DNA from 3 places in the Dyella sp. 2HG41-7 genome. Region 2 is predicted to be linked to each of the others. Evidence: riboswitches for the same ligand, from Rfam matches in the RefSeq annotation. Region 2 holds a riboswitch; each other region holds the start of a gene.
The links. Region 2 has a riboswitch for cobalamin ahead of L0U79_RS01870 (TonB-dependent receptor). Riboswitches for the same ligand answer to the same signal wherever they lie in the genome.
Positions count from the first base shown of each region.

Region 1 (3,278 bases), 1.0 Mb from region 2:
TGTTGCTGGTGATGTCGTACTGCGAATTCAGAAACAGGTTGTGCTGGCTGACTGTGGGATCGCCGAACACTTGTTTCTCGCCGAGCTGCGGATAGCGAATATCCACGCCGCCGTGGTTGGTCGGATCCTGATGGCCGTCATCCACGCTGATGCGCAGCCAGCCCTTGTCGCCGTTCAACGGAATGCCGAAGTTGGCCGACCCTTGCCACTGCTTGCCGCCGCCGCGCTCGTACTTGCCGCCGTCGAGTTCGACCGAGCCGCCTTGCGCGCCGTGCTTGAGAATGATGTTGATCACGCCGGCCAGCGCGTCGGAGCCGTATTGCGCGGACGCGCCGTCGCGCAGTACTTCGATATGATCGATCGCGGAAAGCGGAATCGTATTGAGATCCACCGGCGACGAACCGCGACCGATGGTGCCGTCCACATTCACCATCGAGCTGGTGTGCCAGCGCTTGCCGTCCACCAGCACCAGCACTTCGTCCGGTGCGAGGCCGCGCAATTGCGCGGGACGCTGCGAGTCGGTGGTGTCGGTCGCCGATGGGCGCGGGAAATTCAGCGACGGAATCAGGCGCGCCAATGCAGTAGTGAGTTCGGTGGTGCCGGTGCTCTGCAGCGCCGATGCGGGAACCACGTCGATCGGCGACAACGACGTGCTATCGGTACGGTTTTGCGTGCGCGTACCGGTGACGATCACCGCCTGCAGATTCTTCGTGTTGCCGGACGGGAGGGCGCTTTGCGATGCGTCCTGTGCGGCGGCGTTGGAAGCCAACGCAAGCAGGAGCGCGGCAGCGAGTGGTGTAAAGGCGTTCAAATGGCGAGTGTGTTTCGTGGGCGCGTTGCGGTCGAACCCGTTATTGGTTTTTTTCATTCGGTGTATTCCCCTAAACGTAAAATTTGCTGCTTAGCAACAATTTCAGGTTAGTGACAATAGCGCCACGCACCTAATGGATCATCAGGCGATTCAAAGTCCAAATAAGAATATCCAAGTTGAGCATGTGCTTAGCTCGCATGAGAGGCCCGCTGCGGCTGCCTTCGATCCCACCCTGCGCAAGTTGCTACGTGTTCGGAACCTGCGTTTGCAGCCAGCATCGTTATCCGGTCGTCTAGGTGGCGTGTAGAAAACCTCTCCGACGCCAGGCTAGGCGCGCCAGAGTGCAGGCTCTAAGATCGTCGAGTTGAGGTGACCGCTTGCGCATAGCTGGCGGTTGAAACGGGAATCCGGTGCGTCGCGTTCGCGCGGCAATCCCGGAGCTGCCCCCGCAACGGTAAGCGAGCACACCGTCCACTCACTGCCACTGTGCTGAAAGAAGCTCTGATCAATTCCGAGCATCCTGGAGCATGGGAAGGCGTGGATCGGGAGGCGCAAGCCTTCGCTCGCAAGCCCGGAGACCGGCCTCGCATTGAAACCAGACAGGCGGAGGGCCGTGTCGGGTCGCTGCATCCATCGCGATGCAGTTACCGCTTCCTCCGTTGCCCTTGTGCAAGTCACGCGGAGGACTTTCGACGTTATGAAGTTTGCAACGACATCTCTATCGCGCGCGCGGTATCGCGTGGTGTTCGTATGAGCGACGACCTGACGCCCGAAGAGCGCTATCGCGAGCGCATGCAGCGCAAGAAAGAACTGGTCGATCGCAAAATCGCCCGCGCCACCATCGATCGCGGCGTGCTTGTCGTGAATACCGGCAACGGCAAAGGCAAGAGCTCCTCGGGCTTCGGCATGCTGGCGCGTTCGCTCGGGCACGGCTTCAAGTGCGGCGTGGTGCAGTTCATCAAAGGCACGTTTTCGACGGGCGAAGAAGCGTTCTTCCGTCTCTTTGCGGGCGAGCAGCTCGACTACCACGTGATGGGTGAAGGCTTCACCTGGGAAACGCAAGACAAGGCGCGCGACATTGCGGCGGCGCAAGCCGCATGGGCGATTGCTGCGCGCATGCTGGCCGATCCCGCGTACGATTTCGTGTTGCTCGACGAACTCAACATCGCGCTGGTGAAGCAATACGTGCAATTGGAGCAAGTGCTCACCGCCGTAGCCGCACGACCTCCGCGACAACATGTCGTGATCACAGGACGCGGCGCGCCGGATGGACTGATTGAAGTGGCCGATACCGTGACCGAGATGCGCGTGGTGAAACACGCCTTCGATGCGGGCATCAAAGCCCAAAAAGGCGTGGAACTGTGACCGACGTTCGTCATTGCTCCGCGCTGCTGGTGTCCGCGCCTGCATCCGGGCAAGGCAAGACGTCAGTCACTGCTGCGCTTGCGCGCTGGCATGTTCGGCAAGGCCGGCGCGTGCGTGTGTTCAAAACGGGTCCGGATTTTCTCGATCCGATGGTGTTGGCGCGCGCCGCGCACACACGCGCCTATCAGCTCGATTTGTGGATGTGCGGCGAAATCGATGTGCGCAAGCGCTTGTTCGATGCGGCGGGCGACGCCGATTTGATTTTGGTGGAAGGCGTGATGGGTTTGTTCGATGGCGCACCATCCAGCGCCGATCTCGCGCAAACGTTGGGTTTGCCGGTGATGGCGGTGATCGACGGTTCGGCCATGGCGCAAACGTTCGGTGCGTTGGCGTGTGGACTGGCGGCGTATCGCGATGGCTTATCCATGTACGGCACGGCCGCCAATCGTGTGGGCAGCGCTTATCACGCGCAGTTGCTGAAAGAGAGCCTTCCTTGTTCGTTACATTGGCTAGGCGCGTTGCCGCGTGACGAAAAACTTGCGTTGCCGGAGCGGCATCTTGGTTTGAAGTCGGCGAATGAATTGCCCGATATCGATGCACGACTCGATGCGCTGGCCGATGCATGGGCCGAGCATGCATCTACAGCCTTGCCGCCTCCGGTCAAGTTTGATGCGCCGAGTGTCGATGCGGTGCCTCCGCTGTTGAAGGGAAAACGCATCGCCGTCGCACGCGACGATGCGTTTTGCTTTATCTATCCAGCCAATCTCGAGGTGCTGCGCGAGGCTGGCGCGGAGTTGTGTTTCTTTTCGCCCGTCGCCGGGGATGGCCTACCGGCATGCGATGCAGTGTGGTTACCGGGCGGTTATCCGGAATTGCATCTGGATGCGCTGTCGCAGCGGCAGGATTTGCATGCTGCGCTATGCGCGCATCGCGATGCCGGTAAACCGATACTCGCCGAATGCGGCGGATTGTTGTTTGCGCTCCAATCGCTTGCCGATCGGGACGGACATGAAGCGCGCATGGCCGGCCTGTTGCGGGGTCGCGCCGCGTTGCAGCCAAGGCTGGCGGCGTTGGGGTTGCAAGGCGTCGACTTGCCCGAAGG
Region 1 covers NZ_JAJEJV010000004.1:1,122,986-1,126,263, forward strand. The annotation lists gene L0U79_RS06310 (TonB-dependent receptor) at 1-868, opposite strand, end outside; cobalamin riboswitch at 1,162-1,413, shown strand; gene cobO (cob(I)yrinic acid a,c-diamide adenosyltransferase) at 1,562-2,176, shown strand; gene L0U79_RS06320 (cobyrinate a,c-diamide synthase) at 2,173-3,278, shown strand, end outside.
Region 1: another riboswitch for cobalamin. It lies ahead of cobO (cob(I)yrinic acid a,c-diamide adenosyltransferase); the one in region 2 lies ahead of L0U79_RS01870 (TonB-dependent receptor).

Region 2 (3,278 bases):
AGAACCATGCTTATGGGCTGTAACGCAAGGTCAGATACCACGTGCGCCCCAGCTGATTGAAGTAATACACCGTCTCGTAACGGTGATCGAACGCATTCGCCAGCTTGCCTTCCACTTCCCAGCCCGGCGAGAACGCGTAGCTAGCGCGCAGATCGGTGGTGGCGTAACCGCCCATACGTTCCGTATTGGCGATATCGTCGTAACGCTTGCTGGAGGCGAAGAACGTGGCGCCGACGTTGAATTGTCCCAGTTTGCGGTCGATATCGACGCGCGCCGTCCGCTGCGCGCGTCGTTGCAACAGGTTGCCGTTTTCCGGACCGCCGTCGTCGTTCTTCGGTTGCAGCAGCGTGAGGTAGCTTTGCACGCGCCAATCGTTCAGATGGAAACCGAATTGTCCTTCGATACCGCGAATGCGCGCGCGGCTTAAGTTTTGCGGCACGAAGTTGCTGTCGAGCACGATCAAATTGTCGATCGTGGTCTGATAAGCATTGACGCCCCAATTCCAGATCTGAAGCTGCTGCGTCAAACCGACTTCGATGCTGTGCGAAGTTTCCGGCTGCAAATTCGGATTGGCCGTCGGCACGCCGCCGAACGCGGGGAAATACAGGTCGTCGAAGGTCGGCGCGTGAAACGCGGTGCCGTAGCTCACCGAAAGCACCGGGCCGTTCGTGAAGTGATAACCCCACGCCGCCGATCCGGTGTTGTGATTGCCGTATTGATCGTTGTGATCGTGACGACCGGAAATCTGCACTTCGTTCTGGCCGAACGTGCCCTGGTATTGCGCAAAGGTGCCGGTATCGCCGCGCGTGATCTGCTGGAACGCCGTGTCGCTGGCGATATGCTCCTGCTGATAATCCACGCCCACGGTCAGCAACTGATCGGTGCTCAACGTGATGTCGTTCTGCCACGACGCCTGGTTGCGGCGCGAATCGAAATAGCCCGTGCCGATGCGCGGGTAATACTGGCCGAAATAGGTGCCTTGATAGAACGTGGCGTCGTCGTCGCGACTTTGTCCTGCGTTGAGCGTCACCTTCCAGATCGACAACGGCATAAAGCTCAGGCGTGCGCCAGCGACGTATTGTTCTTCGATGGCGTCGTTGCCGCTGTACGGGCTGCCGGCGTATTCGGCGTTGCTCTTGCTGCGCAACCAATCGAAGGCAAGTTCGGTGCCGTTGTCCCAGCGATAACCGAAGTTGGCGAAACCGTTCCAGTTGCGATATGCGTCGTTGCGCGGATCGTCCACGAAACACGCCACGCCCACTTCCGCCGCGCCCATGCGGCAATTGGGAATGCCGCCGCTATAGGTGCCGCCGAGGCTCGCGTTGTACCAAAGATGCGTATCGCCGCCGGAAACGCCGGCTTGTCCGTTTGCGTAACCGTGACTGCCGACGGAAGTGCTCACCGACGGCGAGATGCCGCCATTGGGCTGACCGTGCTTGGTGAAAATTTGAATCACGCCACCGATCGCATCCGACCCGTAGAGGCTCGCGCGCGGACCGCGCACGATTTCGATGCGATCGATCGCATTCACCGGAATCTGTTCCAACGCCGGCAAGCCGATGCTCACCGAACCGATGCGCACGCCGTCGATCATCACCAACACATGCGTGGCATTGGTGCCGCGCAGATACAGCGAAGTTTGCGCGCCGATGCCGCCGGGTTGGCCGATGGAAACGCCCGGTAGCCCGGTCAACAGATCGGCGATGGAAGTCGGTTGCAGGCGATCGATATCTTCGCGCGTGATCACACTGACCGACGACAACGCTTCGTTGGCTGTGATGGCCGTGCGCGTGGCGGTGACGATCACCGGCGAAAGCGTGCTGTTTTGATCGTTGGTGGACTGCGCATAACTCGCCTGGGCGGCGAATGCGAGTAACAAGGCAGTTGCGAGCGTAGTTTGTTTCGACAGCATGGAAAGTTTCCCCGCCGCACGTCCCCGCGCGGCTCAGAATGTCATGAGCCGATGCGCGCGACGATGAAGGAACGGAAGGCGGTCATGGAAACAAAACGCGGCCGCGATCCCGAACCTCGCCCACCGCGAGCACCAGAACCTAAGAGCCATTAAGGCTCTGTTTCAGGCCGGTCTCCGGACTCGCGAGCGACAGCGTATGGCTGTCGTCGAACGATGCCTTCCCATGCAAAGCACAGTGGCGCGTGATCGTTCGCAGGCTCCGCAGACGTCAACTATCTGCGGTTCAAGGCTCGCTTACCGTTGCGGGGGCAGTGCCGGCCTTGCTGCATGAGCAGCGCACCGGCTTCCCGTTTCATCCCAAAGGGACACCCGAAACGGGCGAACTGTAGCGGGAGAAGGGTGATCGAAGCAATTTTCTTTGCATTTCTCCCTCGTTTCAGGAAGAAAGCTAAGACATCAATCCGTCTGCAATTCGGCCACAAAGTCGTAAATATCCCCGCGATACCACGACGTGGTGAACTCCACCACGCGGCCATCGTCGAGAAAGCTGCGGCGTTCGATATGCAATCCAGCGCTGCCGGCGCTCACGTGCAACAGACGCGCTTGGCGCGCAGCAAGCAACACGGCGCGCAGGCGCTGCAGTGCGCGAACGGGGCGGCAGTCGTGTTTTTCCAGCGCTTCGTAGAGCGAATCGTGCACTTCGTGCGGATCCGGCAAGACGCTTACCGGCACCACGCTGCGTTCGATCGCCAATGGTTCGTCTTCCGCATAACGCACACGATGCAGGCGCACCACCAGCACGCCGGGCGACAGATTCAGCGCCATCGACTCTTCCGGCGTCACTTCGCCCACGCTGCGTTCGAAAAATTCGGAGCGCGGATGCAGGCCGCGTGCGCGCAAATCTTCGGTAAAGCTGGTGAGGCGCGACATCGGTTTGACGATGCGTTCGGCGACGAAGGTGCCTGCGCCGTGACGCTGCGTCAGCAGGCCTTCTTCGACCAGGCCGGAAATCGCCTTGCGTACCGTCACGCGGGACAAACCCAGGGCCTGCGATAAATCACGTTCGCTTGGCAACGTTTGGCCTGGTTCGATATCGCGATGCTGGATCACGTTGCGAATCGCCCGGCGCAGCCGCAGGTAGGCCAGCGGCTGGTGGGTGCTCGTTTCGCGGCTCAGACGCCGGTATTCGTCGGCAAGGGCATTCTGCATAAGCGCGAACCATACCAATGCCGAACCACTCGCACAACCGGGGTCTTCCGCCAGGGTCCGTCCGCTTAGGAGAAATTTGCATACGAATGCATGGTCGGGGGGACTGGTATTGCCTGGTATGTCATTGGTACGATCCTCATTCCCCGGCGGCTGCATC
Region 2 covers NZ_JAJEJV010000004.1:93,892-97,169, reverse strand. The annotation lists gene L0U79_RS01870 (TonB-dependent receptor) at 11-1,912, opposite strand; cobalamin riboswitch at 2,060-2,300, opposite strand; gene L0U79_RS01865 (GntR family transcriptional regulator) at 2,369-3,121, opposite strand.

Region 3 (3,278 bases), 660 kb from region 2:
CACGAAATGCGGCACGACTTTGGGATCGAACAGCGACCAGTTGCCGTCGTGCTCGACGCGGCGCATGAATTCGTCGGGAATCCAGTTGGCGAGGTTGAGGTTGTGCGTGCGGCGCGCTTCATCGCCGGTGTTATCGCGCAGTTCCAGAAACTCTTCGATATCCGCGTGCCACGGTTCCAGATACACGCACGCCGCGCCTTTGCGCTTGCCACCTTGATTCACGGCGGCGACGGACGCATCCAGCGTTTTTAGCCACGGCACCAAACCGTTCGAGTGTCCGTTGGTGCCTTTGATCAGCGAACCGCGCGAGCGCACGCGCGAATATGCCAAGCCGATACCACCGGCGAATTTGCTGAGCTTGGCGACGTCGCCGTACTTCTCGTAAATCGATTCCAACGAATCCTGCGGCGAATCGAGCAGGAAGCACGAACTCAACTGTTCGTGCGCCGTACCGGCGTTGAAAAGCGTCGGCGAGCTGGCGATGTACTCTAGCGAGGAGAACAAACGATACAGCTCCAGCGTCTCGGCGATATCGTTGCCGCCGAGCGCACAGGCGATACGCATAAAAAAATACGGCGGTGTTTCGATCACCTTGCGCAATTGCGGATGACGCAACAGATAGCGGTCGTAGACCGTACGCAAACCGAAGTATTCAAAGCGGCGCGTGGCGAGCGGATCGATCGCGTCGTTGAGCTTGCGCGCATTGGCCATCACGAAATCGCGCAAACGCTCATTGGCGATGCCCAGTTCCGCGCCACGCGCGATGGATTGCGAAAAACTCTGGATTTCCTGGCCGCTCACTTCCTTGTCGATAAAGGCGCTGAGCAGGCGCGCGGCGAGCTGGCCGTATTCGGGTTCTTCCGCGGTCAAGGCTGCGGAGGTGCGAATGGAAAGCTGATCGAGCTCTTGCGTGCTGGCGCCGTCGTACAAGCCGCCGATGGTTTTCAGCGCGACGCGCAACGGATCGACGCCGTGCAAACCTTCCGCGCTGCGCGTGACGGCGCGCACGATCTTGTTGACGTCGACGACTTCGTGTCGGCCGTTGCGCTTGGTGACGCGCATCTGGCCGGGGTTGTGCGGGGGCGTGAGGGCGAACGGTGTTTCGGCAGTGGCGGACATCGTGAGGTTCGTGTTCGTGGCGTCGGCGGAAAACGCGGACGTGTCAGCGCGAACGTCGTTACGCTCGCGCGATTCGGTATCGATAGGCTGCATGGTGGGCGCTCCGGCTATGGAGCCTGTCCAGGCCGGACGCATCCGGTTGAAGAGGACAGACTCCTAGGTCTCAACCGCCTGCTCCCGCGCGCAGGGCTGATGTGGCGGTTTGCGCGGTCGATCGCCCGACACGGGTAAGACATCCGCGTCGTGCGACATACCTCCCCGCGGAGGCCGTCACGAGCGGCATGACATTCCGGTCATGCCGTGTCGGCAGGTCTTCGGACTTGCGGATGTGAGCCTTGCGGCCCGCCTACTCACCCTGCTTCCCGGCCGGCGAAGGCCAGTGCGTCATTGGGCTTTGGTCTCCGCTTACCGCTGCGGGGCAGTTCCGGATTCCCACCGGATTCCCGAGTCGCCCTCAGATTGCTCCGATTGCGACGACCGACGAGCACAACATATCGGGGTAGTCGGGATCGGTCAACCCAATAACTTGTGGATAAGCCGGTGGATAAGCGGCGTGGCGCCAAGCCGGATGCGGCTTAAAAATTTTTTGATCAAGACGGGTCGCGGCTACTTTGCGATCGCCACGATGATCGCCGCCCACATCAACACCAACCCGGCGGCGAAGCTTCGACGCGCCGGCGCGATCCGTTCGACGGCGCCGTCGGCGATCGGCGTGGTCGCGATCCAGATCGTGGCGCCCAGGGCGATGAAACTGAGAAAGGCCAGGCACACCACCATGATGTCGCGCGCGCTCCACGGCGTGGGTTCGTGCACGCCCCAGTAACCGAGAAAGGCCATTCCCATCGCCGACATCGTGGCGGACGCGGAGCACAGCCCGACAACCGAACCCGTTGGTGCGCGCATGCGGCGACTCCCGGTAGATATGCCCAAAGATCGTAACGCAACACATGACACAAGCTCCGTGTCGGCTATGCTCCGACGCTTGTCGATAAGGAGCGAAGCGATGAGCCAGCGCAGTCGAGCCGTAACACGGTGGTTGGTGTTGTTGAGCATGCTGATGATGCCGTGGTTCGCGACGGCCGCGCCATCCGACGCTGCAACGCTCGCGCGCACGCCCCCGATGGGCTGGAACAGCTGGAATCATTTCGGCCCCGATGTCACCGACGCGGACATTCGCCACGCCGCTGATGCGATGGTGAGCAGCGGTATGGCGAAAGCCGGTTATCAGTACGTGATCATCGACGACGGCTGGCAAGGCGAGCGCGATGCGCAAGGCGTCTTGCATCCGAACAAGAAATTTCCAGACATGAAAGCGCTGGCCGATTACGTGCACAGCAAAGGCTTGAAGTTCGGCATCTACTCCTCGCCTGGCGAACAAACCTGCGGCGGCTTCACCGGCAGCTACGGACATGAAGCGCAAGACGCGAAGTTGTTCGCCAGCTGGGGCGTGGACTATCTCAAATACGATCTGTGCAGCTTCCACAAACATATGGAAGGTAAAAGCGAAGCCGAGCAGACGGCGATGATGAAATCGGCGTATCGCCTGATGCATCAATCGCTGGCGGCCACCGGCCGTCCGATCGTGTACGCGCTGTGCAGTTATGGCTGGGGACGCGTGTGGTCGTGGGGCGCCGAGGTCGGCGCCAATCTGTGGCGCTCCACCGACGATATTCAAGCCAATTACGACAGCATGATGTTCAACGCGAATGCGCAGCTAGGCTTGCAGCGTTTCGCCGGACCCGGTCACTGGAACGACGCGGACATGCTGGAAATCGGCAACAAGGGTATGGATACGCAAGCGACCGAACGCACGCATATGAGTTTGTGGGCATTGCTCGCGGCGCCGCTGATCGCCGGCAACGATCTCTTCACGATGGATGCCACGACGCGCGACGTGCTCACCAATCCCGAAGTGCTTGCCGTCAATCAAGATGCGCTCGGCAAAGCCGGCCGCCGCGTGATGCAAGAAGGACCGATCCAACTTTGGATGCGTCCGCTGGCCGACGGCACCATGGCCGTAGGTTTGTTCAATACGCTCAATCACGATTTGAGCGCGACGGTGGATTTCAAAGCGCTGGGATTGCACGGCGAGGTGACTGCACGCGATTTGTGGGCGCAGCGCGATCTCGGTGAGATCGACGACAAGCATGTGTTCAGCG
Region 3 covers NZ_JAJEJV010000004.1:749,753-753,030, forward strand. The annotation lists gene L0U79_RS04825 (ribonucleoside-diphosphate reductase subunit alpha) at 1-1,119, opposite strand, end outside; cobalamin riboswitch at 1,407-1,616, opposite strand; gene L0U79_RS04830 (hypothetical protein) at 1,726-2,022, opposite strand; gene L0U79_RS04835 (glycoside hydrolase family 27 protein) at 2,123-3,278, shown strand, end outside.
Region 3: another riboswitch for cobalamin. It lies ahead of L0U79_RS04825 (ribonucleoside-diphosphate reductase subunit alpha); the one in region 2 lies ahead of L0U79_RS01870 (TonB-dependent receptor).